DNA from 3 places in the Peribacillus sp. NPDC094092 genome. Region 3 is predicted to be linked to each of the others. Evidence: predicted binding sites of a transcription regulator. Region 3 holds the regulator's gene; each other region holds the start of a gene.

Region 1 (11,079 bases), on a different contig from region 3:
TAATGTTCTTTTAAACTAAATTTCTTATTAATGGCACGGAACGCTCTTGGAGGCTATCGGAAAGCAGACTATAAGAAATAACTTTCTTCTTGTACTGTTTAACGACATCCACGTGGTCATTGTAAATATACACAAATAACCTAACGTCCTTTTTGCTCCTTTTAGTATCTATGACCAATGGAGTCCCACTGTTCTCTGGATGTAAAAACAATTTCTCGTTCCCTGGGAATATATGATTTTTTTTCAAAAACCTAGCGTTATTAAAATAATTAATGACTTGAATCTTTTCTTCCCCTTCTAAACGTTTTCCGTCAAAGGTTACGATCGCATTCTCGTCACTAATTTCTGAGTGTATTTTAAATTTGCTGATAATCCAATTAACTGCATCGGTTGGAAGGCAGGAAACCAATATTTTTAACAAACTTAAGATAATTGTCAAAATCAAGACCGGCAATGTCAATTTCATCATCTCCGCTGCGTTTATAAATGCTTATATCACTTATTATATCAAAAGGTCCGACAGTTTTTTCTTAGAAAATGTGTACGTTCTATTAACGATTTCCTTTTGTAAAACATTTCACTTGAACACACGGCCGCGCCTTCGAAAGGGAAAAGTTTTCGTTTATACATATAATGTTCCGAAAGGGTTATACTAAACAAAACGGGTTCTCCACACACTAAAAGCATGAAGTGGATAGAGCACTATATTATTAATTAAATACAAAAAACTGGGCGTCATCAAGACGCCCAGTTTTTCCGGAATGGATTATTGATATCCCCAAATCATTGTTAGCAATGTACCGAAAATTGTAACCAATGCAACGAACAATCCGTAATATACGTTTGTGTAAATCGATGCTTTATCTTCAGACTCCCCTGCATGCATGAACATAACAAATTGAAGTGCTGCTTGCATGAAGGCTGTAACAAGTAGGATGATCATAGCCATTTTAAGTGAGAGATCAAACATAATAACTGATAGTGCGACCAAAGTCAGGACTAGTGAAAAAGCAAATCCCATAACTTGGCCCCGTGGGAATAATTCTTTCATATTACATCATTCCTTTCAAGTAGACGAAACTGAAGATGAAAATCCAGACAACGTCCAAGAAATGCCAGTAAAGTGAAAAGATGAAAGCCTTGTTGGTTGTTTGTGGAGTCATACCGCGCTTTTTAAGCTGCATGATAATGAAGGTTCCCCAGAACAAACCAAGTGTAACGTGAGCTCCATGCGTACCTAGTAATGTGAACAAACTAGATAAGAAAGCACTTGTTTGAATCGTTGCTCCTTCATGTACATACTCCACGAATTCATAGATTTCGACTCCCAAGAAGCCTAAACCAAGAATAAGGGTGATAATGAAGAAACCAATCGTTGCTTTCTGCCTGCCAAGTCTCATTGCATTGATTCCAAGACCTATGGTAAAACTACTAGTTAAAAGAAAGATGGTTTGAAACATTAGTGTTGGGACTTTAAAAAGATGTTCCCCTGTTGGACCATTTCCAGTTCCATCAACTAAGACAAAATAAGTGGCGAACAGTGTAGCGAAAAGAGCAATTTCTGCTCCTAGGAAAATCCAGAACCCAAAAATCTTTAAGCGATTTTCTTCCGTGCTATATTCTAGTGGCAGCGAGTTATCTATTTTCATTACTTAGCACCTCGCAATTTATTTTCAGTTTCTTCGATCTCTTCAACAGAGATATAACGTCCGTGATCTTTTTCGAATGAACGGTGAATCATACAAGCAAAGATACCGATCGTTGCAATGATTGCAATGATCCACATGCTGAATACCAATGCAAAGCCCCAAACGAAGAAGATACAGCTCATGATAAACGGCACACCACTGTTATTTGGCATATGGATCTTCTCTACTTTACCGCCAAATAATTTAAAGCCTTTTTTCTTTGAATCCCAGAATGCTTCTGTAGAATCAACTGTTGGCACAACTGCAAAGTTATATTCAGGGATTGGTGTATGTGTAGCCCACTCTAAAGAACGTGCATCCCATGGATCATTCGAAATATTTCTTGATGCATAACGAGTGCTCCAATAGATATTGTACACAATAAGTGCAAAACCTATTGCCAAGCCAATCGCTCCAACGAAAGAGAGCATATTCAATGGACCATACCCTGTTGATTCGGAGTACGTATACATACGACGTGCTTGCCCATCTAAACCAGTGATGAACATCGGGAAGAATGTTACATTAAAGCCGATTGTAATGAACCAGAACGACCATTTCCCAATTTTTTCGTTCAACATGAAACCAAACATTTTTGGCCACCAGTACGTGAAACCGGCAAGTACGGCAAATACAGTACCAGGGATTAAAACGTAGTGGAAGTGAGCTACTAAGAACATTGTATTATGGTATTGGTAGTCAGCACTTGCCATGGCAAGCATAACCCCTGTTACCCCGCCGAGCGTGAAAATCGGAATGAAAGCCAAGGAGTATAGCATCGGAACGGTAAATACGATTTTACCTTTCCAAAGTGTGAACAACCAGTTGAAAATCTTAACTCCGGTCGGAACGGCAATTGCCATCGTGGTAATCGAGAAGATACCGTTAACCATTGCGCCGTGACCCATTGTATAGAAATGGTGAGCCCATACAATGAAAGATAGTGTAGAAATAGCTACCATGGAAATAACCATCGAATTATAACCGTATAGGTTACGACGTGCGAATGTTGAAATGATTTCACTGTAAATACCAAAGGCCGGAAGAATAACTATATAAACTTCAGGATGTCCCCAAACCCAGAACAAGTTCGCCCAAAGCATATCGCTACCGCCATTGGCCATCGTAAAGAACTGAGTTCCGAATAGACGATCCATTGTCATCAACGCAAGTGCCACTGTCAATACAGGGAAAGCGAAAACGATGATGAAGTTTGTGATCAAGATAGACCATGTGAACATTGGCATTTTCATTAAGGTCATGCCAGGTGCTCTCATTTTCAAGATGGTTACGATAAAGTTGATACCAGTCATTAATGTACCGATACCAGCTATTTGAAGTGAAATCGCATAATAGTTCGAACCTACTGATTCACTGAAATCGTTACCTGCCAGCGGGAAGTAAGATGTCCAGCCTGCATCAGGAGAACCACCGACTACGAAAGAGATGTTAAATAGCATTGCCCCCATGAAGAATAACCAGAAGCTTACTGCGTTCAGACGTGGGAATGCTACGTCACGCGCTCCAACTTGTAATGGTGTAACAATGTTCATTAACCCAATGATGAATGGCATAGCCATGAACAGGATCATGACGACCCCGTGTGTTGTAAATACCTCATTATAATGCTGTCCATCCAAAAGACCGTTATCTGGAATAGCCGTTTGAGCACGCATCATGAGAGCATCGACGCCACCGCGGAAGAGCATAAGCAGTGCTGCCAAGATGTACATGATACCAATACGTTTATGGTCAACCGTTGTTAACCACTCACGCCATAAGTAACCCCATTTTTTAAAATAGGTAATTCCGGCAACAACCGCAATCATGGTTAAACCAATGGCAACCATGGATGCATAAATCGCAGGACTTGGATGAGGTACGGCAAATCGATCAAAGTAATCCATACTTTTGTGACTCCTTTCAGGAAAATATTCCTTATCTTGTAAAACTGGTTGTTTTATCGAACGAAATTAATTCTTAGTGATCATGATTCATGTTGCTGTGTTCTGAATGTTCCTCGTGTGAATCCTTGGAATCATTTTCTTCAGTATGAGATGATCCGTGGTCATGACCAGCGTTTTCCCCTTCAGGAGCTGGTGAAAACTCTAAGTGAGTTCCAGTGTAAGTGGATTGTCCCACATGACCAGGTTTTAATAATTCATTGAATTTTTCCTCAGTAATCGGTTTAGCAGTAGCTTTAATTTCATCTACCCACTTATCGTATTCTTCTGCAGTCAGTGCATTAACATTGAACGTTTGTTGAGCAAAACCTGCACCACTGAAGTTCGAATTCCGACCCATATACTCACCTGGTACATCAGCTGCTAAGTGCAACGTATTAACCATGTCCGACATCGCGTATTTTTGTCCTCCAAGTTGCGGAATCCAGAAACTTGAGATTGGACCGAATGAGTAAAGTTTAAATTCGATTGGTCGGTTAGTCGGTATAAACAGATAGTTGACTGTTTCGATATCTTCTTCCGGATAACTAAAATGCCATTTCCAGTTGGAAGATGAAGCGTAAATAACTAAAGGTTCTTGATCTCCGTACCCTTTAGGTGTTGCCTCAACTTCATTTGTTGTTTTAACAGTAACAACAGATAGGAAAGCGACGATTAAAATTGGGATCGCAACCCAAATTATTTCAAGAACCTTACTTCCTTCTATATGAGGCGGTTCATAATCATCACGTTGTTTGGAAGCACGATATTTCATTATCATGAAGATATACAGTACCATAACGACAAGGACGACAAAGGCCATTGTCCAAATCGAAATCATAATAACATCTGCTTGTGTTGCAGCTACTGGCCCTTTAGGGTCCAAGACCATTAATGGGTTATCGCAACCGGTTAGCACAGTGGCAATTGTAAAAAGTATAGTTAATAGAGCCCATTTTATTTTCATAGTACTACCCCTTTCTTACATAATAAAATTCCAATTGGTAATTATTCGGACAAAGTGTTACCATGTTCACAAACCCGACATACCAATATTAATCCCAAGTGTAAAAAAAGACAATATAAAGTGACATCTGTCACATAAAGTTCAATAAAGAGCAGTAAGAAGATGGTAAATGAGCAGAAATGTTCGAAAATCTTCAGCAAATGAAATATAATAATTGTTTAATAAATTACCTATGAAAATTCACTTATTCGTACAGAATTGCTGACAGTATCGGTTACTATCCGTTTAATATTATTCTAATATAATGAAATGAAATTTTCACATTATATTCACTGCGTTTATTGCCTTAAGACTTGTAAAGATTATGAATGATATTACCTATCCTGTTAATTAGGTATCTATCATTGAAAAACATGATTTATAGCGGATTTTTTTCACTCGGCCATGGAAGTTGGTAAATGGTGGCCGCATTGTACACGATGTTGTTTCCATGCTTCAATACCCCTATGATCCAACACTGGTCAATATTATATATATATAAAGAAATAACTGGTGTGAAATGTAAATGGCTTTATTCTCCTCGCAATAACTAGCTATAACGAGTCAAGTTGTTTATCAATCAATATCAGCAGGACCGGACAAAAAACATTCCACAAAAACGTACATTTGGTTGTTCAATCAACTCCGTTTTTTTTGGAAACTCACTACTCAAAAATCAACGGCATCCCTTTTGTATCTTCAAGGAAAAGAGCATAAAAAAACCACAAAAAAAGGACTTTTTAAAAGTGTCCTTTTCTCGTGGTCCAAGCACATCGTTATGTATTTCAAATACAAAGGGTTACTTGAAATATTTTTTTGGTACATGACGAGTGCAGTATATTGTATTGAATTAAAATGTAGCCAACTGATAATTACCCCAAGCCCTACACAAAATGAAAGCGCATTCAATCATTCGGATCACGTTGACTCGAATTCTTTAGACAGGCGTTCATCCATGTTGGTAAATCTGATGATGGAATGCACGTTCATTATGTTATATTCCTTGTTTTAGTTACTGAATTCTGTACTTCTTTTTGTTGGGGTGTTAGCCTTTGATTTCATTTTTATGATTTTAGTCGTTTCGGGTACGATTCTTTCACCTTTATGTGTTTTCGTTACCATTTCTTCTGTCAGGACAAAAAATATACCAACTAGAAAAATTGCAGCTGCGCTTAGTGTGATGGCGATTCCAACGGCAGTAAATATATAATCTTTATTGTAATCGCTTACAAAGAAGCTTAAAGCAAAAATAATAATTCCGATTACACAACCTGTGCCCGATACCCATTTCACTGCATCTAACATCTTCTGATTAGCTTCCATAATTTCATCCCCTTTCTTTCTATTTTATTACATTTCACAAAATTGTCAAATCTTTTCTATTTTTTAACATATCCACAATGAAATCCTTGACAAATAGAACGCGTCACTATTCGCTTTTAGGCATTCAAGACTATAGGAAAAATCTGCAAAATAGTGCAAATACACTATCCATTTTTCCTATATTAACCTTTTGTATACTATTAAATAGGGGTTTGTACAATTTGAACGATGTTTTCCACTCCAGGTGCTTTCCCCGCAGGAGTCTCGCACCTTCCGTGCCAATCAACGTTGTTTTAACTTTTAGATAAAAACTCTTAGCCTAAATCCTTTTTGTTACAAATATGGTTTATATCGGATTATTATAAGAGGACTTAAAAAATGGTCGATGCAGGCGATAATTACTTTCTCTTAATTTAAATAAGTTGGCCAAATGGACATGGCAGGTTCCCAAAACCACCTAAAGGGAAAATGGGGTTCGGATTTTTTGTTCCGAACCCCTTTTGTCTACAAACTGAGGCCCCTGATGAAAAATCAGGGGCCTACCAATTTCTATGGTTTTTGTAAGGTTAACGTTACCGTTTTCTCTTCCGTCCCCCGATATACTTTAACCTTTACTTTATCGCCGATTTTCTTATCTGTATATAAGTACTTCCTTAATGCTGCAGCTGTATTTATTTTCGTTCCATCAATCTCCACGATGATATCCTGTTCCTTAAGCCCTCCATTCGCCGCAGCCGAACCCGCTTCAATACTCGTCACCATTACACCGGTCTTTACCGCTTCAGGAACATTTTGAATGTAATATTGCGGCAGTTCTTCCATACTGGCCAAGCTGACTCCTAAATATGGGCGCGTGATTTTTCCATTTTCAATCAGCTCCGTAACAATTGGGATCACATCATTACTTGGTATGGCAAACCCTAAACCTTCCACACCGTTTTCGGAAATCTTCAAGCTGTTTATGCCGATCACTTCCCCAGCGGTGTTGATCAATGCACCTCCGCTATTGCCGGGGTTGATCGCTGCATCTGTTTGAAGGACATCAAGTTCCCACTCCCCATCCGAGGTATCAACTGAAATGGAGCGTCCGGTCGCACTGACGATCCCTTGTGTAACCGATCGTGAAAAATCAAGTCCAAGCGGGTTGCCAATCGCCAATACTTCTTCACCTGGACGCATGTTATCAGAATTACCGAATTTTATTCCCTCCGGTGCTTTCGAGGCATCAATTGTCAAAACCGCTAAGTCCGTCAAAGCATCCGCGCCGACAACCGCTGCCGTCGCCTTTTGTCCATCATACAATGAAATTTCGACTTCCTTAGCTCCTTCAATAACATGATTGTTCGTAATGATATAGGCTTTCCCATCCGCTTTTTTATAAATGACCCCTGAGCCGGTGCCGCTCTCAACCGTTTCGCTCTCCGTGCTTTGCCGCTGGTACGGGTTCTGGTTTTGCATCTCCTGTAAATTCACGACCCCCACTATCGATTTGGATGCTGATTCGACCATCACTGCCCTATCATTGGAATCCGTACTTGTCGATAACTTTTCTGCCGTGACACTTTTATCCTTTTCAACACTTTCCGTTTGCTGTACTCCTGCCGTTTCGGTTGCCTCATTCACTGAACTTTTCCCTTGATCTATAAAATCCCCGCCAAATAGAAATACAGATGATGTAACCATAGAAGCAACCGTTCCGGAAACAAGACTGGTTATCCAAAGAGATTTACCCTTTTTCCGTTCTGCCTTGACTCTGACTTGCTCATCACCATTATAATTCTCCATCATTATCCCTCCTAGGATTATCCTTTACTTGGTTCAATCATAAACAGTAAATATTAAAAAATTCTTAAGAAAATAAAGAATAAGGCGACCTTTTTACAAAAATCATGACATTTTATCGAATCCTGCACATTGCCGCGCCACAAAATAAAAAGGCCTCAAAAGGCATTCAATCCGACCATTCAGTTATCCTTACATGACTTCATAAACTTCTTTAGTCTTCTTATTCACGCCATACCAGCCCCAAGTGGTTTTGTGACCATTTTTCTGACTAAGTTCATCCACCTCGAAAACATGAAAAATGTAATCTCCCTTTTCGGAATCATGATCATATTCAATATGCAAATTCTGAAAATTTTCCATATCCACATAATCTTTCACAAGCATTTCAGCCTGGGATTTACTTAATGTACTGACTGAATCCTTGCTTCCTTTGCCGTTTGTTTCCGTTGCCGCCTTATCTTCTGCTTTTGATCCATCCTCGGTTGATTCCTTCACCGGTTCATCATTCCCCACTACTGTTTCTATCGTGGCGGAGTCTGATACGGAGTGCATTTCCACCGCCTTTAAAACCATTTGTTTACCTACCCTGTATTTCGCTTTATATGTGGTTGCTTTTTCAAAATCGATTTTGGCCAAACCAAAATCCTGATCGTCGAAATTCTTCATCCCACTTGCCAGAAAACCTGAAAGATCCATTAACTCCCTTGCTTCCGTTGTTTTTGCTTCTTTATAAGCTAATTCAAATGCCTCATGGGCTTCTAAATAATTTTCCTCATTCAACTGACTTTTCCCTAAATCCATATTGGAATCATAATTCCTTGTTACGCATCCTGAAGCAATCAACACAAGAAAAATAACCATGATTGACCTCTTCACTATGTCACTCCTCACTTTTTCATAATATTCTGTAAATCCATCTTAAACCATTTGATAAGAAATCCGATACCTCTATTTCCTATCTTTTTCATTAAGGAAATGTTTACGTTCAGGATTAACTTTTTACAAATAGTGGTACAGAATAGATAAATGCTTGAAAGGATGATGTGCAGAATGATTCAGGAAAAACAGACCTATTATGTCGATTTGGTAAGCGGCGACGTACTCGGACAAAAACTTGAAGAGAATCCGAGCTTCACTATACACGCAACTGATGAGGAACTTGCAGAATTGAAACAATGCTTGGAGGAACACCGGACTGATGACCTGGAGGCATATGCCCGTTCACATGTGCCCTACCTTCTCTATCATCATGACCGGGCAAATGATAAATACGATGCTGCCATGAAAAGGCTGTATGCCCTCATTTATAAGTTAGGGGATGAAACGGCACGAAACCATATTGAAGAAATCGGCATATTGAAAGATAACAAATTCGAGGGAGAAGAAGTAATACAAAAGTTCAAATAACAAATAGGAACAGAACCTGAAATTCAAAGGTTCTGTTCCTTAATGATCAAATTCAATCAAAAAGTTTTCCCTTCCCCAAATGCAAGCGAAAAAGATTCCATTTCGTGATTCATTATACAGTTTTATACGCAGGGTCCTTTCAATCTACATATATATCTTTCAAATAGTCTGAACCTACACCGCCAATAACCATCAAAGCTAATGGTTAAAGATTCGATACAACTGGCATGCTTTTTAAAATTGTAATATCGGTGTAGCTTCACGAAGCATTCTTTTATATTTCTCTCCTTTTTGCACTCATACTTTCACGTTTAACAACCGGCAGTTATCAAAGGGAAGCAAGGTCCAATTAACATCTTTACTCACTTCTGGTATAACTTTATCTTTTCATTATGGAGTTGACCTGCACATGCATAAAAAAAAGGCTGCCTCGGCAGCCCTCCCTATAATGAAGGAACTGTCTCAAGCTCCCGGTATCATTTCATTGCAATGACATGCACTCATAACGTTTCGTTATAAAATATTCCACTCTTTTAATTCCAGTCTACGAACTTTATGTACAACATGGGGATCATTTTCCGCTAATGAGCGTGCTTCTTCGAATGTGTCTGCATTATAGACAACCAAGCCGCCTGAGCCATCTGCAAAAGGCCCTCTTGCAAAAACCTTCCCTTTGCGATCAAGTTCGTTTAAATACTCGATATGCTGTGGGCGCACTTCTATATTTTTTTCAGCATCAATCATATGTAAAATTGCTGCATAATAAGCCATGCTTTTCCACTCCCTAATTTTGGTTCCAGACAACCAGCTTCATTTCTGTCATTTCTTCCACTGCATATTTTAATCCTTCACGGCCAGTTCCGCTTTCCTTCACTCCGCCGTACGGCATATTATCTACTCGGAATGTCGGAATGTCGTTGATCATGACTCCACCAACTTGTAAATTTTCTGCAGCATCCAGTGCTGTACGAACATCGTTCGTATAAATCCCTGCTTGCAGGCCATAATTGGAATCATTAACCAAATCGATTGCTTGTTCTACTGATTGAACCTTGTTAATCAGAACGATCGGGGCGAACACTTCATGACAAGATACCTTTGAGTATGCATCAGCATTCAATATGACGGTTGGATGAAGGATATTGCCTTCCGCTATTCCACCAGTTGCAATCTTGGCTCCACCTTGTTTCGCCTCCTCAATCCAATTGAGGGTTCTTTCAACATCATTTGGGGAGATCAATGCGGAAACATCCGTTTCCGGATCAAGCGGATCACCTAATTTTAATCGTTTCGTTGCTTCTATAAACTTTTCAACAAACCGATCATAGACTTCTTCATGAGCATAAACCCTTTGCAAAGAAATGCATACTTGTCCCTGGTTTGAAAATGCCCCATTCACACAACGAGAAATAATCTTTTCGATATCCGCACCACTATCAATGATGACTGCTGCATTGGATCCCAGTTCCAGCGTCACTCGTTTCAATCCAGCTTTGTTGCGGATGCCAATTCCAACTCCTGGGCTACCGGTAAAAGTAATCATACTTACTCTAGAATCAGTGACCAACTTGTCTCCAACCACTCTTCCTCCACCCGTGACCACATTTAATGCTCCTGCAGGCAATCCCGCTTCCTGTAATAGTTCTCCAAGGAATAAAGAGGATAGAGGCGTTTGGCTTGCTGGCTTTAATACAATTGTATTTCCTGCTGCGATGGCCGGACCCACTTTATGAGCGACTAGATTCATGGGGAAATTGAAAGGTGTTATGGCCCCAATCACTCCAATCGGTTCACGTACAGTGTAACCAAGTCGGTTTTCGCCACCTTGGGCGGCATCCAGAGCGATCGTTTCTCCATGAATTCGTTTCGCTTCTTCAGCGGCAAACTTGTACGTTTCAATTGTTCGCGCCACCTCTCCCTTCGCGGT
Region 2 (11,079 bases), on a different contig from region 3:
GTCCGTTCTTCATGGGTAGTCAGGACGTTCCAAAGGTCCCCGCCTATTAATGCTTTTGATGTATCCATTAACATTCTTGGATCGATTTTCTCTGGATCACCGCCTGCCATCCCAAAAAATACAACAGTTCCTCCAGTCTTGGTCGCCTCGAAACTATCCATCAAGGTTTGTCCCACTGATTCATAAACGACATCAACGCCTTTACCGCCGTTTACAGCTTTGGCGGAATCCACCCAATCCGATCCGTAAAGGAAAACATGATCCGCACCCATTTGTTTGGCAACAGCCGCTTTATCATTTGATGAGGTCAAGCCAATGACCTGACCGCCCTTCATCTTGATCATCTGTGTCAATAATTGACCGACTCCACCAGCTGCGGCATGGACCAGGATGGTTTCACCTGCTTTAACTTGATGACTGTCATGGGTTAAATATTGGGCAGTCAATCCTTGAAGTAAAACCGATGCGGCCGTTTCAAAGGAAATGCCCTCAGGCAGAGGTAACAGTTTATCAGCTGGAACTGAAACCAGCTCCGCATTGGCATGGGGAACATCAGCGAATCCGACACGATCACCGACTTTCACATGATGGACATCTTCCCCGGCATATTCGATGACCCCTGCCCCCTCATAACCTAGAATGAATGGGGGATCACCTACCAAATGATAATTCCCCTTCCTTCTATATACATCAGCAAAATTCAATCCGATTGCTTTCATTCGAACGATCACGGCTGTTCTAGAATGTTCAGGTTCTGCCATTTCCCTTACAGACAGAACTTCCGGCCCGCCGAAATCATCAAAGACAAGTGCTTTCATCATCCTAACTCCCTTCAATGCTTCTTCATTCTTTAAGATATAGGATGAACCCTTTGGTGGCAAGAAACACAAATAACCGCCCTGCCCTTTAAAGGCGAGAGCGGTCACTAAGTTTACTCAATCTGTATTGGAACCAGGGCCGTTCTTTCGTTTATTCGCAGAATATTCCTTACCGTGTGCTTCATGTTCTGCAATGATGTCCGCTTTCGGAATATGGTTATTCTTTTTCGGTGAACCGGTACGGTTACGATGTTTTTTTCCCATCATCTATCTCCCCTTCATTCAAAGCTATTTATGTTGAACTAATGTTAGCTTGTCCGATTACCACCGAAAATACCGGCAAAATAGGCACTTCATAATAAAGGAAAAACCGTCGCGGAGGCCGAATAGATGTAAAACTGATATATGAGGAGGGAAAAACATGTTTCCTGTATTGAACACGGAAAGGTTACGCTTTCGGGAAATTCATGAAGGGGATGCGGAAGCTGTCTTCCAATGCTTATCAAAAGATGAAGTCACCCGCTTTTATGGCCAGGATTCATTGGAAAATGTCGAACAGGCGAAGGATATCATAGCGTCTTTTGCGAAAAACTATCGTGAAAAACGTGCTATCCGATGGGGAATTGAAAGAAAAGATACAAAGGAGTTGATTGGTACCATCGGTTTTCATGCCTATAGCCCCAAATACAGACGGGCGGAAATCGGTTATGAAATCCATCCAGCACATTGGCGGAAAGGATTTGCGACAGAAGCTCTTAAAGAAATGATCGCTTACGGTTTCAACGGCCTTGATTTAACCCGCATCGGCGCGGTCGTTTTTCTGGAAAACCAGCCATCAAGTGAGCTCTTGCTTAAGCTGGGCTTCATTCAGGAAGGAATATTAAGGAGTTATATTTACCAAAATGGTATCCCTCATGATACATATGTGTATTCCTTGCTGAAGTGAATAAATTTGCAACACTCCTGCCGAATAAATGTCTAGCCAAGACCCCCGAAACGTTTGCTTTGATGAGGCTGGCAGACAGTCGGCGGAAAGGGAGCGGATTCCCGAAATCAACTGAAACTTATTCGGTTCTGTTCGGAGCATCCGTTTCCCCATTCCAATTACTTATCCAAGTCGAAAAAAACGGTAAATAAATTACCTATATATTCCATATTACCTACAAAAAAAAGTCACCAAACATGGCGACCCCAACTTCAAGATTTAGGTGACTATAAGATAGTTCTTCAAAGCCTGCTGCAGCGTACCCATTGTTTCTGCTTTATTATCGAGCTGAATCCCTGAACGGATCATTTTCGTAACAACCTCTGGGCGTAATCCAGTCACAACAGCTTTACACCCCATCATTGCCGTTCCATCGAGGATTTTCATCAAGTCATTGATCATCTCAACTTCCATTTCGATGATACCGGACAAATCCAAGATCAATGTCTGTATCCGCAGTTTCCCTATCTCCATCAATACTTTTTCTTCGATTATCTGTATTCGTGAATAATCGATTGTCCCAATTAACGGAAGGACACAGGTGGTGGAAGTGATTGGAATGATCGGGACGGATAGATTTTCCACCAAGTTTTGCTGAGCGAGAATCAATTTGTCTTTATAATCTGAGTAACTGACGAAAAAGGATTTAAGAAATACATCAACCTTTTCATTCACTATTTTCTCTAAATCAAAAAAGACCTTGGAATCCTCAATAAACGCTTTCTTTTCTTGTTCAAACTTATATAGAAAGGTCCAAAGCGTTCTGCGGAGGGCTTGAATCCATTCCAGCTTGAATGAAAGCGTCAAGGAGTGGGTGGCCCATGTAGCTCCCTCTTGTTCGGCAAAGGTAATCATATCCGTTTCATTCCGTTCCACTATATAACGGATGAGCTTATGTGCATTATTCAAAAGGTCGACATTTCCAATCAGCAGGATTTCTTCGATTTTATCCCTGACATTGACCGCTGCTGATAAAAGATATTCTTCGAACTCACTTTTATTCTGCAAAAGGAAATCCATAAACTTTTCTTCCTCATAAACAAAACTCACTCTTCCCCACTCCCTTTTTGAACTCCAACTGTGATTTTTGTTACTATTTACTTTCTATATGGGTGGAGTTTTTTCCTGCTAATTGCTCCTTATATAAAATAAAAACCGGTTACATCTCCTCACCAGAAAAAACATTTTTCAATGCGGAAGAAAATATTAGATGTGTGGACGATTTCCCATATTGAATGGCTTCATCGACGAAGTCTTCCAGTGTTTCCATGGAAAATGTACTTATTTTAATCAAATAGCTGTATTGACCGGCTAAGCGGTGGCATTCCAATACTTCCGGATGGTTCAAGCTAAATTGATAAAAGTCTTTGCATCTATCCGTTTCGAATAATATGAATGCCGTTATGCTCCTATCAAGTTTTTCAAGTGATATTTCCGTTTTATATCCTTTTATCACTCCGCTTTCCTCTAATTTATTCACACGTTCTTTCGTTGCTGGAGCCGTTAAGGAAACTTCCTGTGCCAGTTCTTTCATGGACATGCGCCCATTATTCTCCAGCAAGGAAAGGATCTTTTTATCCGTTCGATCCAATTCAATCACTCCCACTTTTTATTATTAAATGAATTCACATAAATACATTATAAAATAAACTGAAATGAAATGATTACGTAATTTATCGTATGTATTAGGGAATTCGCTTTTTATATAATAAATACAAATATAAATAAGGGGGATTCACGATGAAAAAAGTATTGCTGCTGCTATCCAATGGATTCGAAGCGGTTGAAGCAAGTGTGTTTACAGATGTATTGGGCTGGAATAAATTAGAGGGTGATGGTACGACTGATCTGGTTACGGCAGGACTTCATGAACAATTGACATGCACATGGAATTTCATCGTGCAGCCCGAATTGACCCTCGATCAAGTGAACCTTGATGACTTCGATGCTTTGGCCATTCCAGGAGGTTTTGAAGAAGCCGGTTTCTATGAGGATGCCTATGATCAGAGGTTTCTTGATGTGATCAAGCATTTTCATGATAAGAACAAAATCATAGCAACCATCTGTGTCGGTTCTCTCCCACTAGGAAAAAGCGGGATATTGAATGGAAGAAAGGCCACAACATACAACCATCCAACAAGTAAAAGACAGGGTCAGCTAAAAGATTTTGGTGCGATTGTCGTTAATGAACCGATTGTCATCACGGACAATATCATTACATCCTACAATCCTTCCACAGCATTCGATGTTGCCTTTATGCTCTTGGAAATGCTCACTTCCAAAGATAATTGTAAACATGTGAAGGAGTTGATGGGTTTCCATTAAGGTTGTTTTCCGCTCCAGTCACTCGCTTTCCGCGGGCGTTCGGGGAGCCTTCTCGGCTTGAGCCTCGGGGTCTCCTTCCAACCGTTCCAATCAACTTCAAGTTTTCTTAGAAAAAAACTGCAGGCAAACTCGTTTTTTTCGAGTTCATCTGCAGTCAGGGGTTCCGAATGAATTCGGAACCTTTTTCACGTTACTTCCAATAAGCCAATGAACGGGTTTTCATGGATTCACGGAACTGTTTTGTTGATTCTGGCAGGACTTTATTCGTTGCATAATCGATGATGACACCATACTGGCGAATGACATCCAGACTATCCAGCTCGCCATTGGCGAATTTATCTTCGACGCTTTGTATGTTTTCCTCAAGCCATTGTTTACGGTTGTTCCTGATATACGACCTCGCTTGTTCTGTTGCTTCAACATCTATTTCGAATAAATCGAGATCTTTATCGATTTCCTTGATTACGACTCCATAATCTTTTTTGGCTCGCTCCATTGAAACATACTCATCGATCACATCTTCCAAAACATCTTCGGGACTTCTTTCAAGCGGATCTCCCAGTCCCCCGCCCCCAGCGGATGGGCGTACAAAGGAATCTCCTTGCTGCACTTTCACATTTGAGAAAATCGCACCTAAATAGCGTTCGTCTTCCTTGCCCGGATTCAGCCATGCTCCATGCGGGGAAGAAGGCAGTCCCCCAAAAATCCCCCATGTTATTGAACGGGAACGGTCACAGCAATAGGACATGACGGTGTTTTTGACATTCGTGAGTGTACCGCCCTTTTCTACACCGCACCCGCCGCGGTATTTCCCCGGCCCGGCAGAGTCGGTGATGATTTCATGCTTCATCGTCACGACAGGTGATAATCTTTCTTGCCCTTCGCAAGGCTGTACACTTAGGCCCAAACCGAATGTCGGCGAAGTGGCATTCACACCGTCCCGGTCATAGCGGCCTCCATGACCGCCGGCCATCCAGTCATACCACATGAAGTATTTATCTTGCTCCTGGCGTTGATCCCAACCGCCGATAAGTAAATACTCCAGGTTAAATGAGCATGCGATGGCTCTTTCCGGCATGATATTGGACCAGAGTTCGAAGCACGCACTCATGATTTTTTCATAGGCCCCTGAACAAAAACCGGTTACGGCAATCGGAGCCGGCGCATTGACGACGGAGTTTTCCGGGAGCTCGATCTTCACCACCCTGTAAAAGCCGGAGTTCAGAGGTATTTCAGGAAAGAATGTCTTGGTTCCCGAGTATGCAGCTGATAAAGATGCCCCGAAACCGGCATTCAAAAAGCAGCCGATATAAGAATGCGATCCTGAAAGATCATAATGGATCTCGTCATCCGTGATGGTCATCTTAACACGGATCGGAATCAGGCCGTCCCCGGCTTCCGGGTCCATATCAATATAATCAACGGTTTCCCAGGTTCCATTCGGTAAAGCCGCAACCTTGGCCCTTGCCAAGCGCTCCACATAATTCTGCACTTCCGCAAAGGCAGACAAAGTCGTATCGATTCCATACTTCTCGATGATGGCAAACAGCTGGCGTTCGCCTACCTTGGCCGCTTCCACTTGAGCCCGAAGATCGCCGACACGTTCCTCAGGGACGCGCATGTTCGAAACGACCACATTGACCACATCTTTTAGAAATGTTCCTTTACTATATATCCTTAGCGGCGGAATCCTTACTCCCTCGCCGAAATGTTCCTTGGCATTGATATCGAATGAGCCAGGTGTCGAGCCGCCCATATCTGCCCAGTGGCCATTCGTCTGCATGAATGCAATGAGCCTGTTACCATGAAAGACTGGCAAGAGAACCCTTGTATCATTGAAATGAGTACCGCCCCGATACGGGTCATTGACCAAGAATACGTCCCCGGGATGGATATCACCCTCGAAGTCCTCGAGCACCGCCTTTGCCGTTAGATGCAGTGTCCCAACATGGACCGATATATCCTGCGTGCCTTGCATGACTGTATTCCCTTCTGCATCACAAAGCGCACAGCTGAAATCCCGATTATAAATGACGAAGGAATAGCATGTCCGAAGGATTTGTTCAGCCATCTGATCCACAAGGTTAACGAAGCCATTTTTTATCACTTCAAATGTCACCGGATCTAAACTTGTTCCAACTCCAGATTGGTCCATTAACTGTTTATTCGACAATGAGATCCACCTCTTTTTATTTATTTTGGGAAAGAATCAAGTTTCTGTATTTATCAACTTTTGCCGTGAAATTTGGCGGAATGACAGTCGTTGTATCAAGCTGATCGACTATGGCAGGCCCCGAGATTTCAGAAAAGGCCGGAATGAGTTCCCGGTTATACACGTTCGTAGTCACATACCCTTCCTCTTCGAAATAGACATCACGCGTTTCTTTCAAGGCATCAGCAAGTGTGCCCCCTGGTTCATAAGTCGGGAACTCAGGTTTTGGCACAGTTCCGATAGCCGTAACGAGCAGCCCGTATATTTCCACGGTCTGTTCTTTATCGGAGAAAGAAAATTCCCGTTCATGCTCTTGATGGAAACGGTCAAGTGTCTCTTCCATTGAAGAAATCGGGCAATCGACTTCTATCGCCAATGAACGCCACTGTCCCATATACCTCATGTCAATATAGCGCACCAATGTGGAAGCTTCCTTAGCTACCCCTTCTTCTTGCAATAACGCCGCGGCCTCTTTTTCCATTCCGATGAATTCCTTCTCTAAATCCTTTAATGATACATCCTTGACATTCTTGACATAGGTTTTGGATATATCATGACGAACATCGACCAACAGGCATCCCATTGCGGCGGCAACACCCGGGTGCGGCGGGATGATGACAGTCGGAATATCCATTTCCTTGGCCAGGTACGCCCCATGCAATGGGCCTGCCCCGCCGAAAGCCACAAGTGCAAAGTCGCGGGGGTCGTATCCCCTTCTGACTGAAATCAGCCTTAGCGCATCACACATATTGGCATTGGCCACCCGTGTGATGGCATTCGCCGCTTCTTCAATCGTATAATCGAATTTCTTGGCGATCTTATCCACGACTTCAATCGCTTTTTGTTTATCAAGTTCCATTTGTCCGTCCAATAGTTTTGTGCCAAGTCGTCCCAATACAATGTTCGCATCGGAATTGGTCGGTTCCACGCCACCCCTGCTATAGCAAGCAGGTCCAGGAACCGCTCCTGCACTTTGAGGGCCATTGCGTAATGAACCGCCTTCATCCACCCAAGCCAAGCTTCCTCCTCCTGCCCCTATCGTCAAGATTTCGATACTTGGGAAACCGATCGGATATCCATACTCGATATACCAATCTTTAGTAATCCGCAAATCACCATCATGCATCAAGGAAATATCCGTGCTCGTTCCTCCCATATCCAGCCCGATGGCATGATTGAACCCGCAAAGCTGGGCGATATGTTTACTGGCAATCGCACCTGCGGCGATTCCGGAACTTGCAAGCCTTGCCGCATAACGGGGTACCGTTTGGGATGTCATTACCCCTCCGCCGGAGTGAAGCACTAATATGTCATCCTCATACCCCCGTTTAGTCATTTCACCTTCAAGGGTTTTAATATAGTTGCTGACAGTCGGTCCTAAAACCGCATTGACGATCGTCGTACTCATGCGCTCATGCTCAAAAATCTCAGGAAGGACTTCACTTGAAATGCATATATAAACGTCCGGGAGCTCCTCCTGGATGATTCGTTTCACTTTCGCCTCATTGCTTCCATTTACATACGAGTTCATGAAGCAAACCGCAATGGATTCGGTACCGCGCCTTTTTAATTTCCTTGCCAGTGACCGTACTTCCTCTTCATTGATTTCCGTCAAGACATTCCCTGCAAAATCGATTCGCTCTTCCACTTCAAAACGGTCTCTTCTTTGGATATACGGTTTGGCTACATCATCATATGTATCCCATAACTCAAGCTTGGTTCCTCTGCGGATTTCCGATACATCCCGAAATCCAGCGGATGTGATCAATGCTGTCTTTGGCAATTTCCTTTCAATCAAGGCATTGGTGCCCACTGTTGTACCATGGGAAAATACTTTAATATTTTCACAATCTATTTCCGCCTTTGCAATTCCATCCAAAATGCCGATTTCGGGATTCAGAGGAGTCGACGATGTTTTCGTGATGGAAATTTCCTTCGTGCTTTCATCAAAAACGAACACATCCGTAAATGTTCCCCCTACATCAATTGCGAGCCTAGTTTGCTTCGTACCTATCATTTAATTCCCACCTCTGCTACAAGATTTAAAATAAATTCATACCTTTTGACATTGCTTCGTGCCCATTTCACCGCTTAATGGAACTGTGTGAAAGAGTGTCAGCCAGCCGCTGGATTTTCTTAGGCCAAAAAAGGAACAAGATGAATGATGAAATAAAAAAACCAGTCATATCAATAAGAAATCATTGATATAACTGGTTTTTGATCTAGGTTTAGCTTCGCTGGGCAGCGAAGTCTATTAGATTCGACAGTTATTTATAGCATTCATCTTTTAAATCACCAAGTCCCTTTAAGGCGATGACAGAGTAGTATTCGCTAGATAAAAACTCCCTGTTCACTATGGCTATATACTTTATCTTACGTCAATCCATCATAAAGTCAAGGTTATTTTTAGAATAGTCAAACAACTTTCAGGATTAAGAAGCGTACAAAAATCAGTGAAATCAAGTACCCCTGACTGTTTCTCCATGCTTACACAACATGATTATTTATCAGGTGTTTCCGATGTGCCTTCCTCACTGCTTTTGAGGTAAACTTCAGAAATTCCATTCATCCCTTCCAATAGTTGTGCTTTGGTATATTCCATACTGCCAACCAGTTTATTACCCCTCTTATCATCATTCTCTTCTGTAAGTGTAGATTCTGAATCAGTCACATTTTTCACCTCCATCATTTAGGATGGCAAATCAAGATGGATATATGTATGACAGGCGATGTTGTTAGACACCCTCAAAGGCCATTTTAGGTAAAGAATGGAATCTTCCAGCAGAATCTGTACTTAAATAAGCGAGAAAAGATTATTTTATGAATCTTTTTTTAAAAATCAGCTGTTTTCATGGAACTAAAGGGATATACTATAGTTTAGCTTTTATTACATTTTTGTTAGTATTTTTCTTGCCACACATTGTGTAATATTTTACAAGTTTTTCTATTTACATCAACAAAACGCTTATTGCAAAGGAGAATTGGATATGTCAGAAACGATTACCCAATCAAAAGCTGAACAACTTAATGCCAGCCAAAAACAATTAGATGTACTGGACCAATTATTAAAGCCTGAGGTTCAGGAATCATTGAACACTTTAGTTGAGCAGTTACCAAAACTAACTGAATTAGTGAATATTTTAACAAAGTCTTATGATTTCGCTCAATCGGTTGCGACTGATGATGTTTTGAAAAATGATACGGTCAGCGCCATTTCAGAGATCGCGACACCTGTAGTCCATTCAGTGAAAGGGCTTGCGGCTACTGCCATCGAAGCCAAGGATCGTGCTGAAGTGAATCATGACGTGATCGGTCTTTTTGGTCTGTTAAGAATGATGAAAGACCCTCAAGCACAAAAACTTTTCCGTTTCGCCCAAGCTTTTCTTGAAGTCTCTTCAGAACATAAAAACCAAAAATAATTTGAAAACTTTCAATCAGTAAGGACGGGGGATTAACTATGTCAAAACAAATCGTCATCTTAGGTGCAGGTTACGCTGGATTGCTATCTGCCTTATCCGTACGTGAATATTACAAAAAAGATGAAGTACAGGTTACAGTGGTGAACCAATTTCCAACACACCAAATCATCACTGAATTGCACCGTCTTGCAGGCGGATCCATTTCTGAACAAGCCGTTTCCATTCCGTTGGAAAAGCTTTTCAAAGGAAAAGATATCGACCTTATCATTTCCAAAGTGAAGTCTTTCTCCGTCGATAACAAAGAAGTGAAACTTGCCAATGGTTCCACTTTATCTTATGATGCCCTGGTTGTTGCTTTAGGAAGCCAAACAGGATTCTTCGGCATTCCGGGACTTGAGGAAAACAGCATGGTCCTGAAATCCGTAAACGATGCAAACAAGATTTACAAACATATCGAAGATCGCATCCGCGAATATGCACAAACGAATAATGAAGCGGACGCAACCATCGTGATCGGCGGCGGCGGATTGACGGGTGTCGAGTTAATCGGTGAAATCGTGGACCATTTCCCTAAAATCGCCAAAAAATTCGGAGTGGACTTCAAGGACTTGAAAATCAAGCTTGTAGAAGCTGGTCCAAAAATCCTTCCGGTCCTGCCTGACCACTTGATCGAACGTGCGATGACAAGCTTGGAAGCACGCGGCGTTGAATTCTTGACAGGTCTGCCTGTAACGGGTGTTAAAGGAAATCAAATCGAATTGAAAGATGGACAAACGATAACGGCCAATACGCTTGTATGGACAGGCGGAGTTGCGGCTCTTCCTATCGTAGGCGAATCAGGCCTTGAAGTGGATCGCGGCAAAGCGACCGTTAATGAGTATTTGCAATCCAAATCCCATCCTGACGTATTCGTTGTCGGGGACAGTGCCGTTGCGTTCCCTCCAGAAGGCGGCCGTCCATACGCCCCTACTGCACAAAATGCTTGGCAAATGGGTGAGCTAGTCGGATACAACCTTTATGCAGCCTTTGAAGGCAAGAAACTTGAAGAATTTTCACCTGTAAACTCAGGTACACTTGCGAGCCTGGGCCGTAAGGATGCGGTGGCAACCGTTGGGGCCAATAACACTTCCCTTAAAGGCCTGCCGGCTACATTGATGAAAGAAGCAAGTAATGTTCGCTATCTATCACACATCAAAGCCCTATTCAGCCTGGCTTATTAATTCATTATCGCCGTGATCTGTTCACGGGTACATGCCCTTTATTCCCATTTGGGAGTAAGGGCATTTTTCATTTCGAAAAGGCGGGCACCCGCTATAGGGT
Region 3 (8,623 bases):
TACTACGTCCAATTCAGTTGTGAAACCTTTGGACTCTTCGATTGTGATGACGCCGTCGTTACCAACGCGCTCCATCGCTTCTGCAATCAGTTGGCCCACTTCTTCATCAGCTGAAGAGATGGCAGCAACTTGTGCGATTGATTCTTTGTTTTCAACAGGTTTGGAAATGGCTTTCAATTCTGCAATGGCTGAATTGACGGCTTTCTCGATTCCTTTACGGATACCCATTGGGTTAGCACCAGCTGTTACGTTTTTAAGACCTTCACGGATCATCGCTTGTGCAAGAACCGTTGCAGTGGTAGTACCGTCACCAGCTACATCGTTTGTTTTGCTTGCTACTTCAGCAACCAATTTCGCACCCATGTTTTCGAATGCATCTTCCAATTCGATTTCTTTAGCGATCGTCACACCGTCATTTGTGATAAGCGGTGAACCGAATTTTTTCTCAAGGACCACGTTACGACCTTTTGGTCCAAGCGTTACTTTAACTGCATCTGCAAGTGCGTCCACACCACGAAGCATGGAACGGCGAGCTTCTTCACTAAATTTAATTTCTTTAGCCATTTATAAGTACCTCCCTAAAATTTTAAGAAAATTTTCGTTCAGTTAAGTATGATGTATAATTAGCCGATAACAGCTAGAATGTCGCTTTCACGTAAAATTAAGTATTCAGTGTCTTCGAATTTAACTTCAGTACCTGCATATTTTGAGAAGATAATTAGATCGCCTTGGGCAACCTCTAAAGCAACACGTTCGCCATTTTCAAGGACACGGCCAGTACCAACTGCTACTACCTTACCTTCTTGTGGCTTTTCTTTAGCAGTATCAGGAAGAACAATACCGCTTGCAGTTTTTTCTTCAGTTTGAACTAGTTCAATAATAACGCGATCACCTAATGGTTTTAACAAGTGAAACAACCTCCTCATATTCTCTTGATAATTTGTTTCATGATTATTAGCACTCTTCATCATCGAGTGCTAACACATTTATAATATTAAATAAACCGAGCCTTTTTTGCAAGTATCTTATTGAAAATTTTTTATTAATTTCTGATAAATTACGGGTAAACTACTTTAGCATAATGATTTCATAAACAATGTAATTGAAATGTTGTGTTAGGGGTACCTTTAAGTGGTGTTCTGCCTCAATATTTGATACCATTTTGGAGTATGCGTTTATAGATTGTCCCCATATCAGGAACGTTCCGAACGGGATGGGTGACTATAAAAGGAGTTTTCATTTTTGAAAAAAGAATATTGGTTCGTCATCATCACTTATATTGCCATGCAATTATCCAGTATTGTTGGTGTACCCATTTTCATGCTGATCGGGTCTTCTACCGGAATGCCGGCAGATGAACTCGAAGTGAAGTCTGCAGCATACTGGATAGTTTTCAGTTTTCTCGCTGCTTTATTCTTGATTCTTTTTTTAATGAGAAAAGATATGAGGGAAAAGTTGGACACGAGAAAACAAACTTCCGTCCCGATGTCCATATTATGGGCAATTGCAGGAGTGTTCATGGCGCTTTTTGCACAAAGCATTGCCGGCAGCATTGAACAAATGCTTGGGGTGGAGTCTGAATCCGAAAATACGCAGCAACTTATTTCACTCATTTACAAAGTCCCCATGGTCATTTTCGTCACTTCAGTAATTGGACCTATATTGGAAGAATTAATTTTCCGGAAAATCATTTTCGGATCACTTCATAAACGCTTTAACTTCTTTATTTCAGCTTTAATCAGCTCAGTTATTTTCGGCTTGGCGCACGGTGAATTTGAACATCTTCTTTTATATACGGCAATGGGCTTCACCTTTGCTTTCCTTTATGCGAAAACAGGCCGCATTCTCGTTTCCATGAGCGCTCATATTGCGATGAATACGCTTGTTATCATCCTTCAAGTGGTATATCGGGAGGATATTGAGAAGATGCTAGATACTGCACAGGCCTTCATCGGAGGTTTATTATGAAACGTCAATCACCATTATTCATGGGCATCATCTATGCAGGCTTAGGAGCTCTTTTTACCGCTATCGCAATTCAAACCGTCAATTCTTCCGGGTGGGGACTCTTTGCCTACATACTTGTCCTTATTGCAACGCTTGATTTTGGATCGGGATTACGCATGATCATGCTGCACTTTAAGATTAAAGCTGCACAAAAAAATAAGAAAAAATAAAAAAACGCTGCAATGATGCAGCGTTTTTTTCATTCCTCCAATGCGGCTTCTTCCACTACAGGATAATGTTTCAGGAAGTAGATGAGCGACTGAAGCTCCACGGCCAGGTCAATGTGGTGAACCCTTATGGATGGTGGCACTGTCAGCCGTGCAGGTGTGAAATTCAATATTCCTTTTATATCGGCCTTGACTAGGCGATCGGTTATCGTCTGGGCTACCTGTGCAGGCACTGTCAAAATAGCCGCAGTAATATTATTTTCCTGCAATAGTGTATCGATTTGATCCATATGATAGATGGGCACATCAGCTATTCGCTTGCCGACCTTTTCATCAGAAACTTCGAAAGCCATTTCAATTTTTGTATTATTATTTTTCATGAAATTATAATTTAAAAAAGCGGTCCCTAAATTTCCTACCCCGATTAAAGCGACTTTGGTCAATTCATCTTGATCTAGTGTTTTTCTGAAGAAGGATAATAAATAATTGACATTGTAGCCGTAGCCTTTTTTCCCAAGCGCGCCAAAGTAGGAAAAATCACGGCGAATTGTGGCGGAATCCACTTTTACTGCTTCACTTAGCTCAGCCGAGGAAACTCTTTGTTTGCCTGAGGAATGTAAGTTCTTTAAAAATCGATAATACAATGGCAACCTTTTGGCTGTCGCCTGCGGTATCTTTGGGTCATGGTTCATTGTTCTTCCCCGCTTTCACACATGCTTTTCAACTTAATCTCTATCTGTTTGATTTACTTGCCTTTTATAATCGCTACTGGACACTCCGCCCGTTTTCTCCACTAAGAATGTAGGCCCGATCACCATTCCTTTATCAATGGCCTTACACATGTCATAAACAGTCAAGGCAGTCACGGATGCAGCTGTTAACGCTTCCATTTCCACACCTGTACTCCCTTTTGTCTTAGCTTCCGTTTCAATCCTAAGCCTATATCCTTGTTCTTCTTTTTCCCAATCAAAGGCTATATTGACCCCTTGCAGAGCAATGGGATGGCACATCGGAATTATATTGGATGTATTTTTGCTGGCCATTATTCCTGCAACTTGCGCAACAGCCAGTACATCGCCTTTTTTCATTTTATGGTTCGTGACCAATTCATATATTTCATCATTCAATAAAATGCTCGATTGAGCTACTGCCGTCCGGGTTGTTTCAGGCTTAGCACTCACATCGACCATTTTGGCCCTGCCCTGTTCATTAAAATGCGTTAAGTCTCCCATTTAAGTAACCCCTCCTAAATCATACACTATTATTCCACTTTATGTAACAGCTTTTGTTTAAGCTTGGAACCAAGCTGTTGCCGATAATAACTAAAATACGTTACACTTACAGTAATCAATTGAGGTGAAATCTATGATTTTATTACAAATCAATCAACTATCGAAATATTATGGAGCTGAACTTATTTTATCAAATATGAAGCTCGAAGTTCAAAATAAAGATCGAATTGCGCTTGTCGGCCGAAATGGCGCCGGTAAATCCACTCTGCTTAAAATAATAGCCGGGCAGCTTTCCCATGATGGCGGTGAAATAATCAAACCAAAAGGCGTCACAATCGGCTATATGGCCCAGGATACGGGATTGGAATCCGAACTGACCATTTGGGATGAAATGCTGACTGTATTCACGGACCTTATAGAGCAGGAAAAGGAACTGCGTCGCCTTGAGGCTGATATGGCCAGACCTGACATGTTTGAAAACGAAACAATTTACCAAAAAGTGCTGAATGAATACGACACTTTGATGGTGGCATTCAAGGAGAAGGGCGGTTATCAGTATGAAGCGGATATCCGTTCCGTATTGCATGGACTTCAGTTTGCTGACTTTGACTATTCTACCCCAATTTCCACTTTAAGCGGTGGACAAAAAACAAGGCTCGCATTAGGGAAACTGCTTTTGAGGAAACCGGATATATTGATTCTGGATGAGCCGACGAACCATTTGGATATCGAAACCCTCTCTTGGCTTGAACAATATTTACAAAGCTACCAGGGAGCTGTCCTTATTGTTTCCCATGACCGGTATTTTTTAGATAAAGTAGTGAACCTCGTATATGAGATTTCCCGGAATAACATGAAAAAATACCATGGTAATTATAGTTCTTATCTAGAGGGAAAAGCGGCAGATTATGAGCGGGACATGAAACTGTTCGAGAAACAACAAGGGGAAATTGAAAAGCTTCGCGACTTTGTCCAACGTAATATCACCAGGGCTTCCACCACGAAAAGAGCACAAAGCAGACGAAAACAGCTCGAAAAGATGGATGTATTGGACAAGCCGCAAGGTGATGAAAAATCCGCGAATTTTTCTTTCCAGATTGAAAGGCAAAGCGGAAATGAAGTACTTCACCTCCAGGACTTGGCTATTGGATATGATGGGGAAACGGTATCAAAGAATATAAATTCCCGGATGACTAAAGGTGAGAGCATAGCGCTTGTCGGCCCAAATGGAGTTGGAAAATCCACTTTATTGAAAACGATCATTTCTAAGTTGCCTGCACTTTCTGGTGGTTTCCGTTTTGGAACGAACGTAGAAGTCAGCTACTACGATCAAGAACAGGCTAACCTTGTATCCAATAAACGCGTACTCAATGAATTATGGGACGACTATCCCCTTAAACCGGAAAAGGACATTCGCACCGTACTCGGTAATTTCCTATTTAGCGGAGATGATGTTTTAAAAACCGTTTCCACACTAAGCGGGGGCGAAAAGGCCCGGCTTGCTCTAGCCAAAATGATGATGCAAAAGGGGAATTTTTTAATTCTTGATGAACCAACGAACCATTTGGACCTCGATAGTAAATTGGTGCTTGAAAACGCCTTGATCGATTATCCAGGAACCATTCTTTTCGTATCACATGACCGTTATTTCATAAATCGGATAGCAACGAAAGTGATAGAGCTCTCCACAGACGGCAACGAAGAATTCCTCGGTGATTATGATTATTATCTGGAGAAGAAACAGGAGCAGGCGGAAATCCAAGCACTTGAACGGCAGGAACAGGCTAAAACTTTAGATGCAGCTGTAGAAAAAACAAATTACAAGATTGATAAAGAAGCAAAAAAAGCTGAACGCCAGCGAAAACGGCGCATTGAGGAAATCGAGGCAGCCATGGAGCTTCTTGAAATCGAAATAAACGAATATAATGATCTCCTTTGTGATCCGAGTGTTTTTCAGGACCATGAAAAAGTAATGGAGGTCCAAACGAAGCTTGATCATGCACAGGAAAGGTTGGATCAGCTTCTCGAAGAATGGACTGAACTGGAAGAATGATAAAAGACCGAGTCAATCGACTCGGTCTTTTTGTTTTCCAATCAAAACGTCGCTTGGAAAGTTATCCACAAAATTGTTAACAAACCACTTACCGCTCACTAGCCATTAATTTAGGTTATGCACATTATCCACAGAAACATATCCACTTATCCACAAAAACACCGCTTTATACACATGCAGTAAGATTATCAAAAAAACTTTATCCACAGAATATTCTATTTTTTTATAAACACGATAAAAAAGACAGGATACCCAAGTGAGGGATCCTGTCTTCTCGTCCATTAAAATGCTTCGATATCCAATCCAGGATTTCCGTTCAAATCCAAACCGGATCGTTTTCCCTTTTCAAACATGACACTGCCAGCAGCACCGATCATGGCTGCATTGTCCGTACAAAGATACAGGGGCGGAATGGATATATCCATAGGCAAATCCTTAAAAGCTTCAGCTAATGCTTCCCTAAGCCCTTTATTTGCCGCAACTCCGCCAGCAAGCAATACCTGCTTCACATCATATTCCTTTGCAGCCTTTACAGCTTTCATTACAAGCACTTCTATCACGCTTGCTTGGAAACTTGCCGCTAGATCTTTAGGTTCGATTTGTTCCCCGCGCTGTTCAGCATTATGCAAAGTGTTGATTACCGCTGATTTCAACCCGCTGAAAGAAAAGTCATAGCTGCCATCCAACCATGCCCGAGGCAGTTTCAAAGTTGGTGATCCTTCTTGTGCCAGCCTATCGATATGCGGGCCGCCAGGATAAGGGAGCCCCAAGGTTCGGGCCACTTTATCATACGCCTCACCTGCAGCATCATCCCGCGTCTCCCCTATCACCTTGAACGAGCCCGGTTCTTCTAAAAGCACCAATTCCGTATGGCCTCCCGAAACGACTAAAGAAAGCGCAGGATATTCGATCTCCTGAATAAGACGATTTGCATAGATATGGCCCGCGATATGATGCGTACCGACAATCGGTATTCCATGTGCGAAAGCTACAGCCTTCGCTGCATTCACGCCTATTAATAGTGCCCCTACCAGACCGGGGCCTTCTGTAACGGCAATGGCATCCAAGTCTTCATATGTCACACCGGCTTGCAGCAGTGCTTCTTCAAGAACGATCGTAATTTGTTCCACATGATGACGGGAAGCTATTTCCGGGACGACACCGCCAAAACGTTTATGGCTTTCGATTTGTGAAGCCACGACATTACTCAGTATCTCCGTCCCATTTTTTATGACAGCTGCAGCGGTTTCATCGCAGCTCGTTTCAATACCTAATATAAATTGATCTTTTTTCATGAAAAATTCACCCACATAACATAAGCATCTTCTTGATTGTCTGTATAATAATTTTTTCGGATTCCACCCTTTTGGAAACCAAGTTTTTCATAAAGTGAAATGGCTACTGCATTACTGACACGGACCTCAAGCGTCATCCTCACAACACCCATCGAAATGGAGATTTCAATCATCTTCCTGAGCAAGGCTTCCCCAAGCTTTTGCCCCCGGTATTCTGGCAAAATCGCTATATTGGTAATGTGGGATTCATCAATGACGATCCACGCACCGCAATATCCGGCAATTTTCCCTTCATCCTCTATCACCATGTATACAGCATATTGATTATGATTCAATTCATTAAAAAAAGCTTCCCGGCTCCAAGGCAAAGTAAAGGACTGCTTTTCCACATTAAGCACTTGGTCGATATCTTTCGTATTCATCTTTCGGAACGTCAATGTTTTACTCATAATTATCGGTCGCTTTCCTTGTTTATTTCCCCTGCTGTTCAAGCCACTTAGCTTCTGCTTCAGCCATGCGGATATAATTCGGTACAAACTGGTGAACATCGACTTCGGTCTTATCGAGACCAATGAACGCCAGTTCGCTTGGTCTTGAGTTAAATGACTGAACCGGAGCAAATACCGCTAATTCGCCTAATGCTTCCGTAATTGCGTCCCGGTGGATGTCCACGTCTTGACCAACGAATAAAACAGGACGATTTAATTCCTTCAATTGATTCGCCCACTCAGAGGATAGAATATTACAATCTTCAATGACTGTCTTTAAAGAGTTATTTTCCATTTCATATAATCCAGTATAAATCTGCCCTCTTCTTGCATCGAACAACGGAGAGATCAACCCGTTAAAATAACGTCCATTAGCTGCTAATACCTCTAAGCTGGAAACACCCGATAACGGAATCTGAAGTGTCCATGCCAAGCTTTTTGCAATCGTCACTCCAATCCTGACGCCTGTATAGGATCCTGGGCCTTGAGCGACCACTATCTTAGTCAAATCCTTCGGTTTAGTATCACAATCCCTCAACAGGGTTTCAATTGCTGGCATAACCCGCACCGAATGGTTTTTCTTTAGGTTCGTCGTGTACTCACCAATTACTTGACTCCCGTTTACCAGGGCAACCCCTAATGTGAAATTCGATGTATCTATAGCTAAAACCTTCATCAAATAATCTCCTTACATAACTTTACATATCTTTCACCTTTGGCTTTCAGAACAAAACGCCGGCTTGTATCGCCCAGACGATAAATATAAATGGTCAAGATTTCCTCGGGAAGTTGATCCTTTATTAAATGGGCCCATTCAACGACAGTTACTCCATCACCATCAAAATATTCTTCAAAACCTAAATCTTCTTCAGATTCACTTACCCGATATACATCCATATGATATAAAGGCAATCGGCCCATGTATTCCTTTATTATCGTAAAGGTAGGGCTATTCACCATTCTGGTTACACCTAATCCTTTAGCAAGCCCTTTTGTGAATGCCGTCTTCCCAGCGCCCAAGTCGCCTTCTAAAGCCAGCACATCGCCACTTGAAAGCTTTTGTGCCAATTCATGCGCAAATCGCGCTGTTTCTTCCTCATTCTGAGAAATCCATTCAACCTGTTGCATATATCAATCACCTTTATCATTATTAGGAAAACGTCCTAAATTTCATGTTGAAAACCATAAACGCAATATATGGAACATAAACCATTCTATATGTAGTTTACCTTGTTTCAAAAGAAGAAACAAATAAGTTAGGGACATAATTATTCAAATCTCGGATAAAACAAAAAAACGAAACCTAGGTTTCGTTTTTTTCATGATTGCGGGGACAGGATTTGAACCTGCGACCTTCGGGTTATGAGCCCGACGAGCTACC

The links. The regulator Rex, encoded in region 3, represses fermentation and respiration genes when NADH is low (regulators of the CRP and FNR family bind a similar motif). The targets are predictions, from matches to a motif close to TTGTGAAATATTTCACAA.
Region 1: the regulator Rex is predicted to act here: its motif matches at 4,717-4,734, upstream of qoxA (cytochrome aa3 quinol oxidase subunit II).
Region 2: the regulator Rex is predicted to act here: its motif matches at 9,261-9,278, upstream of ACQKNS_RS09355 (DUF1641 domain-containing protein).

Annotation. Positions count from the first base shown of each region.
Region 1 is NZ_JBNNUC010000005.1:256,282-267,360, forward strand. It holds gene ACQKNS_RS21830 (YfmQ family protein) at 11-460, opposite strand; gene qoxD (cytochrome aa3 quinol oxidase subunit IV) at 767-1,051, opposite strand; gene qoxC (cytochrome aa3 quinol oxidase subunit III) at 1,053-1,649, opposite strand; gene qoxB (cytochrome aa3 quinol oxidase subunit I) at 1,649-3,595, opposite strand; gene qoxA (cytochrome aa3 quinol oxidase subunit II) at 3,669-4,598, opposite strand; gene ACQKNS_RS21855 (hypothetical protein) at 5,646-5,960, opposite strand; gene ACQKNS_RS21860 (S1C family serine protease) at 6,510-7,745, opposite strand; gene ACQKNS_RS21865 (hypothetical protein) at 7,935-8,621, opposite strand; gene ACQKNS_RS21870 (hydrolase) at 8,796-9,152, shown strand; gene ACQKNS_RS21875 (YciI family protein) at 9,666-9,923, opposite strand; gene ACQKNS_RS21880 (aldehyde dehydrogenase family protein) at 9,937-11,079, opposite strand, start outside.
Region 2 is NZ_JBNNUC010000002.1:75,790-86,868, reverse strand. It holds gene ACQKNS_RS09400 (quinone oxidoreductase family protein) at 1-818, opposite strand, end outside; gene ACQKNS_RS09395 (hypothetical protein) at 936-1,082, opposite strand; gene ACQKNS_RS09390 (GNAT family N-acetyltransferase) at 1,240-1,764, shown strand; gene ACQKNS_RS09385 (STAS domain-containing protein) at 2,023-2,853, opposite strand; gene ACQKNS_RS09380 (Lrp/AsnC family transcriptional regulator) at 2,963-3,394, opposite strand; gene ACQKNS_RS09375 (DJ-1/PfpI family protein) at 3,544-4,128, shown strand; gene ACQKNS_RS09370 (hydantoinase B/oxoprolinase family protein) at 4,319-6,283, opposite strand; gene ACQKNS_RS09365 (hydantoinase/oxoprolinase family protein) at 6,318-8,357, opposite strand; gene ACQKNS_RS09360 (hypothetical protein) at 8,841-9,011, opposite strand; gene ACQKNS_RS09355 (DUF1641 domain-containing protein) at 9,328-9,759, shown strand; gene ACQKNS_RS09350 (NAD(P)/FAD-dependent oxidoreductase) at 9,798-10,979, shown strand.
Region 3 is NZ_JBNNUC010000009.1:93,959-102,581, forward strand. It holds gene groL (chaperonin GroEL) at 1-564, opposite strand, end outside; gene groES (co-chaperone GroES) at 624-908, opposite strand; gene ACQKNS_RS25570 (CPBP family intramembrane glutamic endopeptidase) at 1,243-1,968, shown strand; gene ACQKNS_RS25575 (YdiK family protein) at 1,965-2,177, shown strand; gene ACQKNS_RS25580 (redox-sensing transcriptional repressor Rex) at 2,207-2,866, opposite strand; gene moaC (cyclic pyranopterin monophosphate synthase MoaC) at 2,900-3,406, opposite strand; gene ACQKNS_RS25590 (ATP-binding cassette domain-containing protein) at 3,540-5,459, shown strand; gene tsaD (tRNA (adenosine(37)-N6)-threonylcarbamoyltransferase complex transferase subunit TsaD) at 5,741-6,754, opposite strand; gene rimI (ribosomal protein S18-alanine N-acetyltransferase) at 6,751-7,203, opposite strand; gene tsaB (tRNA (adenosine(37)-N6)-threonylcarbamoyltransferase complex dimerization subunit type 1 TsaB) at 7,226-7,918, opposite strand; gene tsaE (tRNA (adenosine(37)-N6)-threonylcarbamoyltransferase complex ATPase subunit type 1 TsaE) at 7,918-8,370, opposite strand; tRNA gene ACQKNS_RS25615 (tRNA-Met) at 8,568-8,623, opposite strand, start outside.